4 regions of the Halopseudomonas litoralis genome follow, and region 3 is predicted to be linked to each of the others. Evidence: predicted binding sites of a transcription regulator. Region 3 holds the regulator's gene; each other region holds the start of a gene.

Region 1 (4,194 bases), 420 kb from region 3:
CTACCTGACCGCGCTGCTGCTGTCCTTTGTCGGCATGGTGCCGTTGATCATCTATGCCGAGCGCCAACGCAAGATCAAGCGTGTGGTGCTGAGTGCGATTCTGCTGCTGGCGCTGGTGCAGCCGATGATGTGGCTGAGCATGGATTCGTTACCTTGGCTGGTGGCCGCCATAGTATTGTTTTTTGTTGCTTTCAATGTGCTGGAGGCGACCTTGCCGTCTCTGCTCAGCAAGATTGCACCGGCGGGCAGCAAGGGTACGGCCATGGGCATCTATTCCACCAGCCAGTTCGCCGGCGCGGCCCTCGGTGGTGTGCTGGGTGGCGCGGTTTACGGGAGCTTCGGCCTGATCGGGGTGTTCGTCTGCTGCGCATTGCTGGCGCTGTCCTGGTTCGGAATTGGTGTTACCATGGCCGAGCCTCCGTACGTTACCAGCCTTCGCCTGGCGTTGGCCCCGACGCTGGTTCGGGATGAGGCGTTGCACCGGAGAATACTGGACGTACCGGGAGTGGCCGAGGCAGTTATCGTGGCTGAGGAAGCAGCCGCTTACATCAAAGTCGATACACAGGTGCTGGATCGCGAACAACTGGACCGGATCGTCAATCCGGTCTGAATACACCAGACACCCGAGGAGAGTGAGCATGGCCAGAGGCATCAACAAAGTAATCCTGATCGGTAACGTGGGTGGGGACCCGGAAGTACGCTACATGCCTAACGGCAATGCGGTGTCCAACGTCACCCTGGCGACGACCGACAGCTGGAAGGATAAGCAGTCCGGTCAGCAGCAAGAGCGTACCGAGTGGCACCGGGTGGTGTTCTTCGGCCGCCTGGCGGAAATCGTCGGCGAATACGTGCGCAAGGGCTCCAAGCTGTACATCGAAGGTCGCTTGCAGACCCGCGAATGGGAAAAGGACGGCGTGAAGCGCTACACCACCGAGATCGTGGTTGATATCGGCGGTCAGATGCAGCTGCTTGACGGCCGCCCCCAGGGCGGCGAAGGCATGGCTCCGCGCCCGCAGCAGTCGCGCCCGGCACCTCAGCGTCAGGCAGCGCCGCAACAGCAGGCTCAGCAGCCAGCGCAGCAACCTCAGGCGCAGCAGATGCCTGATTACGACAGCTTTGATGATGATATTCCGTTCTGATTCGGAAGCTGATCTGAATGCTGTGCCCCAAAAGCCCCGGATTTTCCGGGGCTTTTGCTTTATTCGCCAGCGCTTGCGCCTCTGGAGTACGACGAGGTCTGGGTTGCCGGGGGTCTGCTCGACGACAGCGTTCAGCAAATACCGCAGTATCAGGCAAGCCACTGACGTAGCGCAGGCGCGCTACACCACCTCGGGGAAAAACCACAGTAAATCATGCATATCAGCATCGGAGCGGTTTTCCCTCTTTCCCCTCGCGGAACAAGCGAAGCGGAGAACAATCGTAGGCTGGCCCGAAGGGCGAGCCCTGCCGGCCAGCCTCTCTAAGATGATGTATCGCTGATGCTTTAAGTCCCAGAAACAACAATCCCCGGCGAGCCGGGGATTGTTGTTTTAGTTTGGAGTAATTAGGTCAGAAAATTCTTGTAAAGTGTATGTGCTTGGACCCTTATTGCTCCGAAGTTGATATTATGGTGCGTTACGGCATGCGTTAGGCACATATTTATAGTCATCGGCTACGCTCATGCCGCACTCCCAAGCCACGCCACCTGCGGAGTAGGTGGGAGTATAAACCAGGTCGCCGGTACCGCTTCCACCCAACTCGGACCAGTCCAGCTCTAAAGTGATTATACCCGCTGCAATTGCAACGCTGGTCAGATAATCACTTGCTGCTGCCATTTCAGTAACATCAACGCCGGAAGCCCCATCGCCACAGTTGGCTAATCCACCTTCTGCAACCGCACATTCGCTTACCGCGGTACGTGCGGAAGATGCGAATCCAATTACTTCAGACATTTTGGCGCGAACCGTATAGTCCTGATAAGCCGGCAGCGCAATCGCGGCCAAAATACCAATAATCGCCACAACGATCATCAGTTCAATAAGAGTAAAACCCTTCTGCATGGTTTTCATGCCATTCTCCTTGAATATAAGTCAGGTCCGGTTCGGGACAATCCCTGTACCGTTAAACCTGTCAGAGAAATAGCAAGGGTTGTGCCAGCCCTCATTTAATACGAGTAAGGGGTGCTGAGTATCTTGTTGGATGCGTGCCCTGGCCCTTATAGAGTCGGGGTTATAGTCATGTCAGGTGTTTTTCGTTACATTCCTTACCAGTTGCATTGGGTGTCTGCAAAGTTACGGGTTGGCAGGGTGTCATGGTCGCTGGGTATGACATTGATATATATGTCACAGTAAATAGGTGTGACACAGTTGAGTGTCACACTCTTGGTTATCCGTTTATAAATAGTTAAGGAAGGTCTGAAATACCGGCCATATGGGCGGCGATTATGACCTCGGCTCACAAAAAAAACATTTCAGGAACGATTTCATCGCCCTCAGTCGCGTTTTCAGCGCGTTGCAGCCCCTTTTCGGCCATCCAGGCCGCTGTACCCAGTACTCCGGGCGGATTTATCCTGCACTTAACAGCTGTTTTCGGGCCATCCATAGGTTGGCCAGGGCGAACAAGGTATGCAACTGGGCCGTGTTCTTCGCCAGGCCCTTGTAGCGCACCTTGGTGAATCCGAACTGGCATTTGATCACTCGAAACGGATGCTCGACCTTGGCTCGTGTACTGGCTTTGGCCCGCTCGATTCGGCGCAAGCCTTTCTCGATCAGCTTGGTTTTGCTCAATGTCTTGAGCTTGCCTGGGCGCATCGCAATCGACCAGACCACCTCCTTGCGCCCTTTGTGTTCATCCCGTTTCTGAACGCCGGTATAGCCGGCGTCACCGCATACATGGGTTTCTTCGCCATGCAGAAGCTTGTCTACCTGAGTAACATCGCCCGCATTGGCCGCCGTCCCCACGAGACTGTGAACCAGCCCTGACTCAGCATCAACGCCAATGTGGGCCTTCATGCCAAAATAATACTGGTTACCCTTCTTGGTCTGATGCATCTCAGGATCGCGCTTACCTTCTTTGTTCTTGGTCGAACTGGGTGCATGAATGATGGTTGCATCGACCACGGTGCCGTGGCGCAGCATTAGCCCGTGCTCACCCAGGTAACGATTGACCACTTCGAACAACGCCGTGGACAGGCCGTAGCGTTCCAGCAGCCGACGGAAGTTGAGAATAGTGGTTTCATCCGGAATGCGATCAAGTTGAAGGCCCGCGAAGAGTCGCAAGATGGTGGTTTCATACAGCGCTTCTTCCATCGCTGGATCGCTGTACCCAAACCAGTTCTGCATCAGATGAACTCGCAGCATCGCGTCGAGCGGGTAAGCAGGTCGACCACCTTCGCCCTTGGGATAGTGCGGCTCGATCAGCGCCAGCAATGGCTTCCAGGGAACCACTTGATCCATTTCCAGCAGAAAGCGCTCACGGCGGGTCTGCTTACGTTTACCAGCGTATTCGGCGTCTGCAAAGCTCATCTGTTTCATGCGGTGGTCTCGAAAATGGCGCTGACGCATTTTACCTTTTCAGGAAGTCTTTTTCAGACCTTCCTTAATGGAGAAACGATAGTGAATGAACTGGTCAGCGTGGACACTGCCGCTGCTGTGACGGGTGTCAGTAAACGTACCTTGTGGCGCTGGCTGGGTAGTGGCAGTGTGCAGCGTCAGGGTATGGATGAGCGGGGAAGGGTGATGGTGGCCTTTGCAGATATTGCCCCGCGGCTCTGTGTGACGCTTTCTTCGTTTTCTGGGGGGGGGCTGCGGATGGGTTGGCGCTGCTCCTGGCGGCGGACAGCGGCGATAGCGAGGCGCAATGTGATCTGGCATTGGTGTTTCTTGAGCAGGATCGTGCTGATCTGGCCGCGTACTGGTTCAATCTGGCTGCGCAGCAGGAGCACGCCGATGCCATGCATTATCTGAGTGGGCTGTACCAGCAGGGTAATGGGGTTGAACGGTGTGAAAGCACTGCGATGCTGTGGCGCGTAAAGGCTGCCGGTGCTGGGCATGCGATTGCGCAGGCGCAGATGGCGGCGATTACCAATAGTTGAGCAGTTGGAGTGAAGGGCTTGAGTCACTTGCCGTGAGAAACCATAGAGGTACATTCTTGGCGCGTGTGCCACCAGCAATGCTCGCCCATCAGCCACGCTGATGCGACCGGCACCCGGTTGCC
Region 2 (4,194 bases), 1.9 Mb from region 3:
GCCGGCTTCGCCAGCCCCAAACGACGCATGGAAAAACTGGCGGAGATCAACGGTATCATTCTATACGACGACTTCGCACACCATCCCACCGCCATAGCGACCACGCTCGCTGGATTGCGCGCGCAGATCGGTGAGAAGCAGCTTATTGCTGTCATCGAGCCACGCTCCAATACCATGCGCCTGGGCAGCCACATGGCAGCGCTGCCAGCCAGTGTGAAAAATGCCAGCGAGGTCATCTGGTACCAACCGGCTGGGCTGGACTGGTCGCTGGACGGCGTGGTTGAACAAAGCCCGGTTCCGGCGCAGGTGATGACCGATATCGACGCCATCATTGATCAGGTGGTGACCCGCGCCGCGCACGGCACCCGCATCGTGATCATGAGTAACGGCGGCTTCGGCGGCATCCATCAACGCATGAAGCAGGCGCTGGAGATGAAACATGGCTGAGCGGAGAGTGACGCTGGCAGTGACCGGCGCGTCGGGCGCGCAGTACGCGCTGCGCCTGCTGGAATGTCTGGTGCAGGCCGAAGTGCAGGTGCTGTTTCTCATCTCCCAGGCCGCACAGTTGGTCGTGGCCACCGAGACCGAACTGCAATTGCCACCCAAGCCCCAGGCTCTGGAACAGTTCCTGACCGAACGCTACAACGCCAAACCAGGGCAGATTCGCGTCTACGGCAAGCAGGACTGGATGGCTCCGGTCGCTTCCGGCTCCGGCGCACCCTCAGCCATGGTCGTCTGCCCGTGCAGCACCGGCACCTTGTCAGCCATCGCCACCGGCGCCAGCAACAACCTGATCGAGCGCGCCGCTGACGTAGCACTCAAAGAGCGCCGACAACTGATCCTGGTCCCCCGAGAAAGCCCCTATTCCACCATCCACCTGGAAAACATGCTCAAACTGAGCCGCATGGGCGCAGTGATCCTGCCGGCCAGCCCCGGCTTCTATCACCGGCCCGAGTCGATCAATGATCTGGTGGACTTCGTGGTGGCGCGGATACTCAATCAACTGGGATATGAGCAGACACTGATGCCGCGTTGGGGGGAGTGATGGGGCGTTGGTCTGTTGTCGGCTGCGGCCTGGCATTGTGCGTGGTTGTGGGTAATACAATGGCGAGCGGGGTAAGCGATCATGCTTCCGCGCAGACACGGGATATCCCGACAGCCCTGCGAGAGCTGGCTGGGCCGGTTGACTCCCAGCCGTACTGGTATGTTCAGGGCAGCGTCTGGACCAAACACTTCAGCCCAGCCCCCGAGCATAACAACAACCAGAACCTGATTGGCCTTGAACGGCATAGGGATGACAGCTACCTGTGGGGGGCGGCAACCTTCCGTCACTCCTTTGGTGGGCGGTCCCATTATGGTTATGTCGGAAAGCGCTTCGACTTTGCCGGCACGCCATTCAACGCCAAACTCACCGCCGGACTGCTGCACGGCTACCGGGGTGAATACCGCGACAAGATCCCCTTCAACCGCTTCGGCATAGCACCAGCCGCGATCCCCTCGCTCGGGGCCAGTTATCGCAGGCTAGGGGTGGATGTGGTGCTACTGGGTACAGCAGCAACCATGGTCAACGTGGGCTTCAAGTTGTGAAATACATGACGCAAGTGCAAGGCGCTCCGGCGCGAGCCAGTCTGTTGTAGAAGGGCCGCCTCGGCGCGACGGCGTGCGTAGGGCGCCCCGGGTTCACCAACTCACCCCTCCACTTTAACCGCCCGCTGCATTAACGCATTCATTTGCTGCTCCGCAATAACATGCCCATGTGAGGCCGCCTTGGCCAACCACATCAACGCAGTATTTTCATCCTGCGGCACGCCAATTCCCTGGAAATAAAGCGTTGCAAGGTTATGCATCGCATCCACGCTGACTACTGACTGCGGAGCGGTGACAGCTGACTGCAGCCAATATAGAGCGATCTCGGGTTTACCGGCGTAGAGAAACAACTGAGCCAGATCATTCTGCGCATCGGCATCACCTGCATCGGCACTGATGAACAGCTCGTAATCCTCCGGCGCAACCGAAATACACAGCAAAGGCACCAGATCATCAAAGTCCAACATGGCCCGGCCGCGCGTATCGTTCTCCAGCCGCCCGATCTGCCCGTCAGTCAACCGCCGCCACAAGGTGCGTTTGCTTATCTCGGTGACAATGATGGCGGAGTCCAAACTGATTGCGTTCACGTTTTATCCCTACAGTGATGGTTTGGCATAGAGGTTGTCATGCCATTACAGATTGTTGGCGTAGTGGTTGGTGTGCCAGCGTGAGCCTTCAAGAGCTACGGAGCGCAGAATAGCAAACCAACCCACCTGCCGTACAAGCTCCATGCACTCTCCAGGCCACGTCTAGCATGGCGCAGAGCTTTGATTGTCTACGGGAATGCCAAGCTGGCACGGAAGCTGCTTTGAGCCTATCAGCCCAAAGGCTATCTCACATACAAATGGAGTTGAGAAATGAAAGCTCAAATGCAGAAAGGTTTTACACTTATTGAACTGATGATTGTTGTAGCGATTATCGGGATTTTGGCTGCGATTGCGTTGCCGGCTTATCAGGATTATACGGCGCGGGCAAAGATGTCAGAAGTGGTTTTAGCGGCGTCAGCGTGCCGCACTACTATTACTGAAGTAGTTCAGAGCGCTAGTACCTTGCCGGGCGCGGGAGACTGGGGCTGTGAGAGCGACACGACAGCGACTGAGATTTCTAACTATGTTACATCTGTAGTAACCGATGATGATGGAATGATCACTGTTACTGCTCAGGGGATTAACTCAGATATTGATACTAACGTTCTGACCCTCAAGCCTTTTTCTGATACGGGTATGACCGCGGCACCAACTGCCGGAGGCACTATTCAAGCATGGCGCTGTGGTAGTGCGACTGACGGTACCACAATTCCCCAGAAGTTTCTTCCTGGCTCTTGTCGCGGTTAAGTTAAGTGTGAGCTAATTGGAGATGAATATTCTTTTCTGACTTGCTGATTTGTTCGGCTCCTCTGTTATACGACATCCCCGGTTCGCCGGGGATTAGCATAAAGAGGTCAGGTACATTTACGGCCTGACTTTAAAAACAATCCCCGGCTCTCCGGGGATTATTGTTTGTGGAGTCGGGGTTGCTCGAAGTTTAAGCCCAACATGCAAGCGTAGAGCCGGGATTAGTTCAGGTACATTTACGTCTTGCATCGTCAGCTGCCCCGCCGTTTTGGCCCGCTCTACTCACAGCCCGCAGCAGGCAACCTCTGCCGAGCTGGAGCCGTGGCAGATAGCATTCTGGATGCCCAGACGCTGGACGATGTGACAACTTGGCTTGCCAATGTGTCGAGGATTTAGTTGATATAGTCAATCTTTTCCTATAAGTTGACCCTGTCAACCAAATAGGTGCGCTATGAAACACCGTTTCCTCGCTGATCCGCTTCAGCAATTAACCCACGCTTACAGGTCGCACATGCGGCGGGCTATGCAGGCGTCGGGCGTCGACCTACCTGTTACTCATGTGCGCGCGATGAAGGGGGTTGCCTTAATACCCAAGTGCACTGCGCAGTTGCTGGCGGTGCGGATGCAGCGGGACAAAGCGCAGGTCACCCGGGTGCTCAACGAATTGCTTGGCGCGGGGTTGATCGTCAAGCGCGGCAATCCGGAAGATGGTCGCAGCCAGTTGCTTGAGCTCAGCGCCGAGGGCCAGGCGCTGATGTTGCACGTGGCGGAGTTGGAATCAGCGACCGCCGAGCGCATGACCCGCGGCCTTAGCGAGGAGCAGATCGAGGCTTTCATCAGGACTGCCAATCAGATAACCGATAATCTTAACGACTAATCAGGAGGTACCATGTCTCGTCCAGCACCTCGTACTCTGCAGGTCATTGCTTCGCGCTATATTACGCCGAACATGCTCAGGCTCACCCTGGGCGGTGCCGAGATCGCCACCTTCCCGGCGGATCAGGAAAGCGCCTATATCAAACTGATTTTTCCAGGGGAGGACGGCGGCAAAGATCTGATGCGCACCTACACCGTACGCTATCAGCGCGCCGGCGAGTTTGATGTGGATTTCGTGATACATGGCGATGGCGGGCCGGCTTCCAATTGGGCGAAGAGTGCGCGCCCAGGCGATGACATCCGCGTTGGCGGGCCAGGCCCGAAGAAGCTGGTGGATAATAGCGCGGACTGGTTCCTGCTGGCGGGCGATATGACTGCGCTACCGGCGATGAGTGTC
Region 3 (4,194 bases):
CATGGCGTAACGACCAATGCCGGCGGCGCTGGCGCAGCGCGGGAGTTCTGCGAACTGATCATGCGCGCCCAGGGTACGCTCGACAACGCCCAGGCAGAGTACCTGTGAAGCTTCCGCGCTACCTGTCCACCGGCGGTGTGGGGCTGCTCGCCGTGGCGCTGGCGCTCGCGGTCGGCTATTGGAATATTCGTCCAGCCAGCTTTACTCCCCAGATGGTGCAGGCCCCGTTGCAGCCTGACTTCTTCATGGATAACGCTAAAATTCGCCAGTTGAATGCGCAGGGTCAGCCTGTCTACGATCTCCACAGCGTGCGCGCGGCCCATCAGGTCGGCAAGGACGTCACTGAACTGGACGACCCCAAGCTGCTCTATTACCGCGAAGACGATCAGCAACCCTGGGACGTACAATCCCGCTACGGTGAAGTGAGCGCAGGTGGCGATCAGGTGGTTTTGAGTCAGAATGTAGTGATCGAGCAGCAGTTGGCCGGGCGATCGGCACGACGCCTGTCGACACCGGAACTGACCATCTTTCCCGACCGCCATCTTGCCGAGACGGACCGCAGCGTCAGAATCGAAGCGCTCAACGGCGTGACCACAGCTACCGGCATGGAAGCGAATTTCAACGATGGCAGCATCAAGCTGCTGTCCAATGTAAGAGGCGAACATGACGCTCTTTAGAACTCTATGCCTTGCCCTGCTGGCGAGTGCTGCCACGCCGGTTCTGGCACTGCCGGACGACGCCAATCAGCCGATCCGCATCCAGGCCAATGCCGCCACGCTGGATGACCGCCGTAATACTGCCGTATACACCGGCAATGTCATCATTACCCAGGGCAGCATGCGCCTGACCGGCAACCGTGTAACCCTGACCGCCGATGCCAACGGCGAAGTGAGCAAGCTTGTTTCCGTGGGTTCTCCCGCCACCTATAGGCAGACGCCCGAAGCAGATGGCAACCCGGTGGACTCGCGGGCCCAGACTATTGAATATCATGCAGCTGCCGACCGCGTGGTGCTGATCAAGGACGCTTTCCTCGAGCAGGCGGGCAATACCTTCCAGGGCCAGCGCATCAGTTACGACATCCAGCGTCAGGTAGTGGACGCCGGTAGGTCTGACGCACAGGACAGCGACTCTGCAGAACGCATCGAAATCATCATCCAGCCACGCAAACGCACTGAGCCGGCCACCAATGACGAAACTTGAAGCCCGCCACCTGGCCAAGGCCTATAAATCACGCCGGGTCGTGGAGGACGTATCGCTGTCGATCAACAGCGGTGAGATCGTCGGCTTGCTGGGTCCCAACGGCGCGGGCAAGACCACCTGTTTCTACATGATCGTCGGGCTGGTCAAGGCTGACCAGGGCAACATCCTGATCAACGACCAGGATGTCACCCGCCTGCCCATGCATGGCCGGGCGCGCCAGGGTCTCGGTTATCTGCCCCAGGAAGCCTCGATCTTCCGCAAACTCAGCGTAGCCGACAACATCATGGCGATCCTGGAGACACGCAAGGAACTGAACCGCAAGGGTCGCGAAGGCAAACTCGACTCGCTGCTGCGTGAGTTTCATATTCATCACCTGCGCGACAGCCTCGGTATGAGCCTGTCCGGCGGCGAACGCCGGCGTGCAGAGATTGCCCGTGCATTGGCCACCGATCCGCAGTTCATTCTGCTGGATGAACCCTTCGCCGGGGTCGACCCGATCTCGGTGAATGACATCAAGCAGATCATCCAGCACCTCAAGGATAAAGGCATCGGCGTGCTGATAACCGACCATAACGTACGCGAGACGCTGGATATCTGTGACAAGGCGTACATCGTCAATGACGGGCACATCATTGCCGAAGGCGGCGCCGAGGAAGTCCTTGCCAACCAATTGGTGCGGGACGTATATCTGGGCCACGCCTTCCGTTTGTAAAAGCCCGACGGATTCAGGCATGCTAGGGCGAATAGCCATGATTTTGTTTTAACCATCAATGGCTTGAAACAGGCACAAGGTAAACCGCAACACTATGAAACCAACGCTCGTCCTCAAGATGGGGCAGCAGCTGACCATGACTCCGCAGCTGCAGCAGGCCATCCGACTGCTTCAGTTGTCCAGTCTTGATCTCCAGCAGGAGGTGCAGGAAGCATTGGAAGCCAACCCCATGCTGGAGATGGCCGACGACAGCGATGATGATTTCAGTTCCAGCTCTGCTGACACTGCCGGCAATGACGATGATGCGCCCGCCACTGCTCTGCCCGAACCTGTCGCCCTTGATGCAATAGACCAGCACAGCCACAGTGAAGAAGAAGGCAACTGGAACGAGCAGATCCCCAACGATCTGCCGGTCGACACCCAATGGGAAGACATCTACCAGACCTCCGCCAGCTCCCTGCCCAGCCAGGATGACGATGACTGGGATTACACATCACGCACCGGTACCGGCGAAACCCTGCAGAGCCATCTCGAATGGCAGCTCAATCTGCTGCCGCTGTCGGACACCGACCACCAGATAGCCATTGCGCTGATCGACGGGATCAGCGCCGATGGCTATCTGGAAGAATCCCTGGACGACATCCTTGCCTCGCTCGATCCGTCTCTCGAGGTTGAGCTTGATGAGATCGAGATGGTGCTGCATCGGATTCAGCAATTCGAACCGACCGGCGTCGGCGCACGCAACCTGAGCGAATGCCTGCATCTGCAACTGCAACAATTGCCCGATTCCACGCCCATGCTGGAGCAGGCCAAACGCATAGTTCGCGACCACCTCGAACTGCTCGGCAGCCGTGACTTCACCCAACTGATGCGTCGTTCGCGACTGAAGGAAGATCAGCTGCGCGAGGTTGTGGCGCTGATCCAGACGCTGAACCCCCGCCCGGGCGGCGAGATCGCCTCTGGCGAGGCGGAATATGTGATACCTGACGTCATCGTGCGGCGCGACCAGAATCGCTGGATCGTCGAGCTGAATCAGGAAGCCGCACCCAAGGTGCGGGTCAACAGTCAGTACGCGTCCATGGTCAAACGGGCGGACAGCAGCAGCGACAATACCTACCTGCGTAATCACCTGCAGGAGGCGCGCTGGTTCATCAAGAGTCTGCAGAGCCGCAACGAGACACTGATGAAGGTTGCCAGCCAGATTGTCGAGCACCAGCGCGGCTTTCTGGAGCATGGCGAAGAAGCCATGAAGCCACTGGTGCTGAATGTCATCGCCGAGGCCGTGGGCATGCATGAGTCGACCATCTCCCGGGTGACCACGCAGAAGTACATGCATACCCCGCGCGGCATCTTCGAGCTCAAATATTTCTTCTCCAGCCATGTCAGTACCGCCGAAGGCGGTGAATTCTCTTCCACCGCTATCCGCGCACTGATCAGAAAGCTGGTGGCGGCGGAAAATCCGAAGAAACCATTGAGTGACAGCAAGATCGCTGGTCTACTGGAAGAACAAGGCATCCATGTGGCACGCCGGACCATCGCCAAGTATCGCGAGTCGCTTAATATCGCGCCATCCAGCGAACGGAAACGACTGGTTTAGGCCTGCACACAGGCAGATTCGACTAGAGTCAAGGAATACGAAAACGAGAAGTGGCACCATTGGGGTAACCAGAAACGGGACCCCGGTTCATAAAGCCAATCAGGAGAAGTATTATGCAAATGAACATCACTGGTCTTCAACTGGATATCACCGATGCTCTGCGTGATTACGTAACCGAAAAGCTGGCCCGCCTCGAAAGGCATTTTGACAAGATCATCAGCGTGCAGATCACTCTGGAGGTGGACAAGCTCCAGCAGAAGGCCGAAGGTACCCTGCACATTGCCGGCAACGATCTGGTTGCCGAAGCGGAACATACCGACATGTATGCCGCCATTGACCTGCTGGCCGACCGCCTGGATCGCCAGCTGATCAAACACAAGGAAAAACATATTGGCCGCCAACAGGGCGTCAATGCCCGGTAGGACTTGAAAGCGAACCATGCAAATAGAACACATACTCACCCCCCAGCTCACCTTCGCTGGTGTGCCGGGGGGCTCAAAAAAACGTGTGCTGGAACTGATCGGCAAGATGATCGCCCAGCACACCGCTCTGGATTCTGATGCCATTTACGAAAGTCTGATCGCCCGGGAAAAACTCGGCTCGACCGGCTTCGGTAATGGTATTGCCATCCCCCATTGCCGTCTGGAGCAATGTACGGAAGCCATTGGCGCGCTGTTGCAGCTCA
Region 4 (4,194 bases), 2.0 Mb from region 3:
CGTAGAGATTATCCAGATTCGCCGCAATCTCGCCACCCTTCTCGGTATCCACCGCCTCACGCAGGCCACCAATAATGCCCATCGCCTTGCCAATCAGCTCACCCTTGAGCGCGATATTACCGTACTCCATCGCACCCTTGGCCTGCGCAATGCGCTGCAACCCGCCTTCCAGCAGCATCTGGATCAAACGATGCGGGTCAGCCTCACTCACCTGAGCGTTAACGTTGACGGTCTGGTACTGCTTCATTGCGTAGGCATTCATATGACAGGTTTCCTGAAGATCTGTTGCAGATACTTCAGTTATCGGCAGCGGGTGGGAAACTTGAGGGGGAATTTTGAAGCTAGCGGGCTTCCGGGCTGTAGCGCGCCTGCGCTACGCCTTACGGCCTAGCCCTCGACGCCCACAATACCACTGCTGAATCGGGACGTAGAGCGTGTGGAGCGATCAAAACGCCTTACTTCGGCTCGATCGCATCCCAGCCTTCCTTAATCTCTTCCAGCAACACCTGCACCTCATCCAACGACCGCGGCGTCTCATCCAATGCCACCCCTGCCAGCTTGCGGGTCATGTAGTCATACAAACCATCCAGATTCTCGGCAATCTCCCCACCCAGCTCCTTGTCCAGCGACGCCTGCAGCGCACCGATAATGCTGATGGTACTGCTCACCGCCACACCCCGACGCTCCGGATTACCGGTCGCCTGGGCATGACGCGCAAGCTTGATGCGCTCAATGGCACCATTAAGCAGCAGCTGAACCGCGCGGTACTGGGAGACTTCCTGGGCCAGGTTGACTTGTTTGTAGGTGTCGATGGGGCTTTTCATTATTTATCCTGTTTTACGACGCCAGGCAGGCTGTCGAGTTGGGCGGTCAGGAAGGAGCTGGTGCTGCTCATTTGCGATACCAGCGAGTCCATGGCGTTGAATTGTGCGAACAGGCGCGACTCCAGCTTGGTCAAGCGCATCGTCAGCGCCTCACGCTGATCATCCACGCTGGATATGGTGTTCTGCAGCGCCTTGGTGCGGTTGTCCAATACGCCACCGCTTTCGGTATACGGCTTCACCTTGTTTTCCAGCCGCGCCATCAACCCCTGCTCGCCGGTAAAGAAGGCGTTCACCTGCTCGAAGTTATTGTCCAGCGCCTTGTTCATTTTGGTGTTATCCAACGCCAAGGTGCCGTCGCGCTGTGTACTGACACCCAAGTCAGCCAGAATGCGGATACCCTGACCACTGGCCGGCGAACCCAGCTCACTTCGCATGGCGCTCATGAATGAACGTACCGATGCGTCGCCTACCAGCGCGGCAGCCAGTGGCTCGGTATCGTCGCCACCCACCTCTGTCACACTGGTCAGCGTATTCACGCTCCCCAGCATCTTGTTATAAGCATCGACAAAGTCGTTGATCGATTTACGAACGCCGGCCTTGTCCTCGGTCACACCCAGATTGATTGTCTCGGCATTGTCCTGGGCCTCTTCCGACTGCGCCTTGTTCAATGTCAGCGTCACACCTTCAATGGCGTCTTCAACGGTATTGCTGGCACTGCTCAGGTTGATACCATCAATCGCCAGATTGGCATCGCGTGAATAGCTGATGACCCGTGCTGCCCGGGGATCATCCGGGGTGATCGGTTCAAAATCAGCCTCAGTACCCGATGGCGGCGCAAACGCCAGCGTGTCCAGCTCACCAGTGGCATTCGATACCGCCACGCTGATGTCATTACCGGTGCCCGCCTCACTCGAACTCAACACCAACCGCGCCCCGCCCTCACCGTTCGGGTCATTGACGATGGTCGCACTCAGCCCGCTGTCCTTGCCCGCTGCGTTGATCGCATCGCGGATATCGGTCAGGCTGGCGTCGGACACGTCGATACTCAGCGACTCCTCGCCTGCATTGATGGTCAGAGTACCGCTGCCGATGGCGTCACTGGCACTATCAAAACCGGCCAGCGCCACCTTGCTGCTCTGCGCCAGGTTGAATACCTGCACGTTGTAATTGCCGGCAACGGCCTTGGAGTCCGCTGTGATGCTGACAATATCCGCTGCGCTGGAAGTAGCACTGCGCTTTTCAAACAGCGCCGGATCATTGAGCTTTTCGAGGGCAGTCTGAAAGGTCGACAACGCACTGCGGAACTGCCCCAGCGCAGATACCTTGGAGGTAGTGGTTTTTTCCAGCCGATCAAGCTGCGCCGTCTTCGGTGCCGCTTCCGCGTTCACCAGCGCCTTGACCATGCCGTTGACGTCCATACCTGAACCGATACCGGTAATTGCCATAACCCTACCCTCTGCGACCGTTTATTGACGCTTCGCTTGCAAAAATGAAAACCTCAAGCAATAAAGCACAGATCGTGCCAATACGCCCCCCTCTCCCCTCGCGGGAGAGGGGCCAGGGGAGAGGGGGAACCAACCCTCAAACCTCTCCCCGAAACAAAACACTGTTCATCTCAGCCAGATTCTCCGCCAGCCGCAACGCTTCCTCTGAAGGCATCTGCCGAATAACATCGCCAGTACTCGCCTCCGTCACCTTCACTACCATGCGCCCACTTTCATCATCCAGCTGAAACTGGATATTCCTAGCAGCCACATCCACATATTCCTGCATCTCCTCCACCGCCGCCAGCACCTGCTCGCGGTCCGGTTCGGTCATGCTGTCATTCTCCCGCGTCTCGCTCGCCGGTTGGGCGACAGTCACGGCTGTTATCTCGTTCGTTCTGGCAGCAGGCGCAACAGCCCCCACCCCAGCCCTGTTGTTGAGCGATCCCATATCCATGGTTTTTCCTCCACACAGGACAAAGCGGGAGAAGAGTCGCCCCTTCCCCCGCCAGTCATACTGCTAGCTTACCTTAGCCCAGCAGGCTGAGGACCGCTTGCGGCAGTTGGTTGGCCTGAGCCAGCATCGCAGTACCCGCCTGCTGCATGATCTGGTTCTTGGCCAGGTTGGCAGACTCTGCAGCATAGTCGGTGTCCATGATGCGACCGCGGGCGGCAGAAGCGTTCTCAGCAATGTTCTGCAGGTTGCTGATGGTGGAGTCGAAGCGGTTCTGCACCGCACCCAGCTTGGCGCGTTCGCTGTCGATTTGCTGCATGGCACCGTCGAGGACCTGGATGGCTTGTTGTGCGCCTTCGGCTGAGGTGATGTCGAGGTTAGAGACAGAGACCTCTTCCTCCACACCCTCAAACTTGCCTTCAGGTGCCGCTTCAACTGTGGTCTTCAATCCTAGCGCGGCCAGACCGGTACCGTCAGCACCGTCCTTGACCGTAAAGGACTCATTGCCCGAGAACAGCTCAAGCGTACCGTCACTCTTTACACTGGCGCTGACGCCGGTGCTGGCAGTGTTGATTGCAGTAGCAACCGCTTCCATATCGCTATTAGCAGCCAGCTTGACTTCAGTACCGTTCAGGTTGATCGAGGTGGCTTCCTGCAGCTTGGCTGAGGTGGTGCCAGAGGTCAGACCGATAGTACTCAGCGAGCCCGCAACATCATCAGCCAGCTCGATGCTCTCGCCCTTACCATCAGAGGAAGACAGCACCACGCGCCCGTTCTCGTCTTTAGCCGTCACGCCGGTTTCCGAAGTCTGATCGTTGATCGACTTCACCACCGCCGTAATATCATCACCCTTATTGAAGGAGATGGTGACATCGTTGAGCTTGAAGCTGCCATCTTTGGCTGCGCCGCCGTTGGAGGCTGCACCTGCTTCGACCGGCCTAGGGGTGGATCCCTCAGTCAGCCCCAGAGCATTGCTGGTAGCGCTGGCGACAATGTTGAAATCAACCTTCGAACCCAGTGCGAGTTCGCCCTGATCATTCACCGACGCTGTCACACCAGTAGTAGTGGTGTGCTCATTAATCTTCCCGACTACATCAGTCAGCGTATCGCCTGCGTCTAGCGTGATGCCGGTTTCACCAATGGTGAGGTCACCTGCGGCACCTACGTCAAGAATTGCGTCACGCAGGTTTGTGGTGCCGGTGACACTACTCCGAGAGGCAGCTCCAGTGGCATCGGCAACCAAGCCAGTGTTATTGCCAGCACCAGTAACATTAAAGGCTGAAGTACCTTGCAGCTTCAGAGCACCGGTCTCAGCATCCACACTCGCGGTTACGCCGGTATTTGTGGTGTGCGCATTGATCTGCTCAAGAACACCGCCGGCACCTTCAAGGCGACCGGTTCCACCTTCTGTTGGCGCCAGTTCAATATCGGT

The links. The regulator sigma-54, encoded in region 3, starts transcription at its own class of promoters, with help from an activator protein. The targets are predictions, from matches to a motif close to ANTGGCATNNANNTTGCTNT.
Region 1: BLU11_RS19740 (pilin) is a predicted target of sigma-54. The motif match lies at 2,118-2,137, and genes of this name have one in related genera.
Region 2: BLU11_RS11380 (pilin) is a predicted target of sigma-54. The motif match lies at 2,378-2,397, and genes of this name have one in related genera.
Region 4: fliD (flagellar filament capping protein FliD) is a predicted target of sigma-54. The motif match lies at 2,332-2,351, and genes of this name have one in related genera.

The regions. Positions count from the first base shown of each region.
Region 1 is NZ_LT629748.1:3,844,559-3,848,752, forward strand. Features, by position in the region: gene BLU11_RS18465 (MFS transporter) at 1-610, shown strand, start outside; gene ssb (single-stranded DNA-binding protein) at 639-1,139, shown strand; gene BLU11_RS19740 (pilin) at 1,605-2,039, opposite strand; gene BLU11_RS18480 (IS5 family transposase) at 2,544-3,512, opposite strand; gene BLU11_RS18485 (SEL1-like repeat protein) at 3,794-4,072, shown strand.
Region 2 is NZ_LT629748.1:2,333,454-2,337,647, reverse strand. Features, by position in the region: gene mpl (UDP-N-acetylmuramate:L-alanyl-gamma-D-glutamyl-meso-diaminopimelate ligase) at 1-447, shown strand, start outside; gene BLU11_RS11395 (flavin prenyltransferase UbiX) at 440-1,045, shown strand; gene BLU11_RS11390 (sn-glycerol-3-phosphate transporter) at 1,105-1,587, shown strand; gene BLU11_RS11385 (tetratricopeptide repeat protein) at 1,689-2,174, opposite strand; gene BLU11_RS11380 (pilin) at 2,445-2,921, shown strand; gene BLU11_RS11375 (MarR family winged helix-turn-helix transcriptional regulator) at 3,433-3,798, shown strand; gene BLU11_RS11370 (siderophore-interacting protein) at 3,811-4,194, shown strand, end outside.
Region 3 is NZ_LT629748.1:277,315-281,508, reverse strand. Features, by position in the region: gene BLU11_RS01435 (KdsC family phosphatase) at 1-108, shown strand, start outside; gene lptC (LPS export ABC transporter periplasmic protein LptC) at 105-677, shown strand; gene lptA (lipopolysaccharide transport periplasmic protein LptA) at 664-1,200, shown strand; gene lptB (LPS export ABC transporter ATP-binding protein) at 1,187-1,912, shown strand; gene BLU11_RS01415 (RNA polymerase factor sigma-54) at 2,007-3,509, shown strand; gene hpf (ribosome hibernation-promoting factor, HPF/YfiA family) at 3,623-3,931, shown strand; gene ptsN (PTS IIA-like nitrogen regulatory protein PtsN) at 3,948-4,194, shown strand, end outside.
Region 4 is NZ_LT629748.1:2,273,385-2,277,578, forward strand. Features, by position in the region: gene fliS (flagellar export chaperone FliS) at 1-262, opposite strand, end outside; gene fliS (flagellar export chaperone FliS) at 456-824, opposite strand; gene fliD (flagellar filament capping protein FliD) at 824-2,269, opposite strand; gene BLU11_RS11070 (flagellar protein FlaG) at 2,406-2,765, opposite strand; gene BLU11_RS11075 (flagellin N-terminal helical domain-containing protein) at 2,839-4,194, opposite strand, start outside.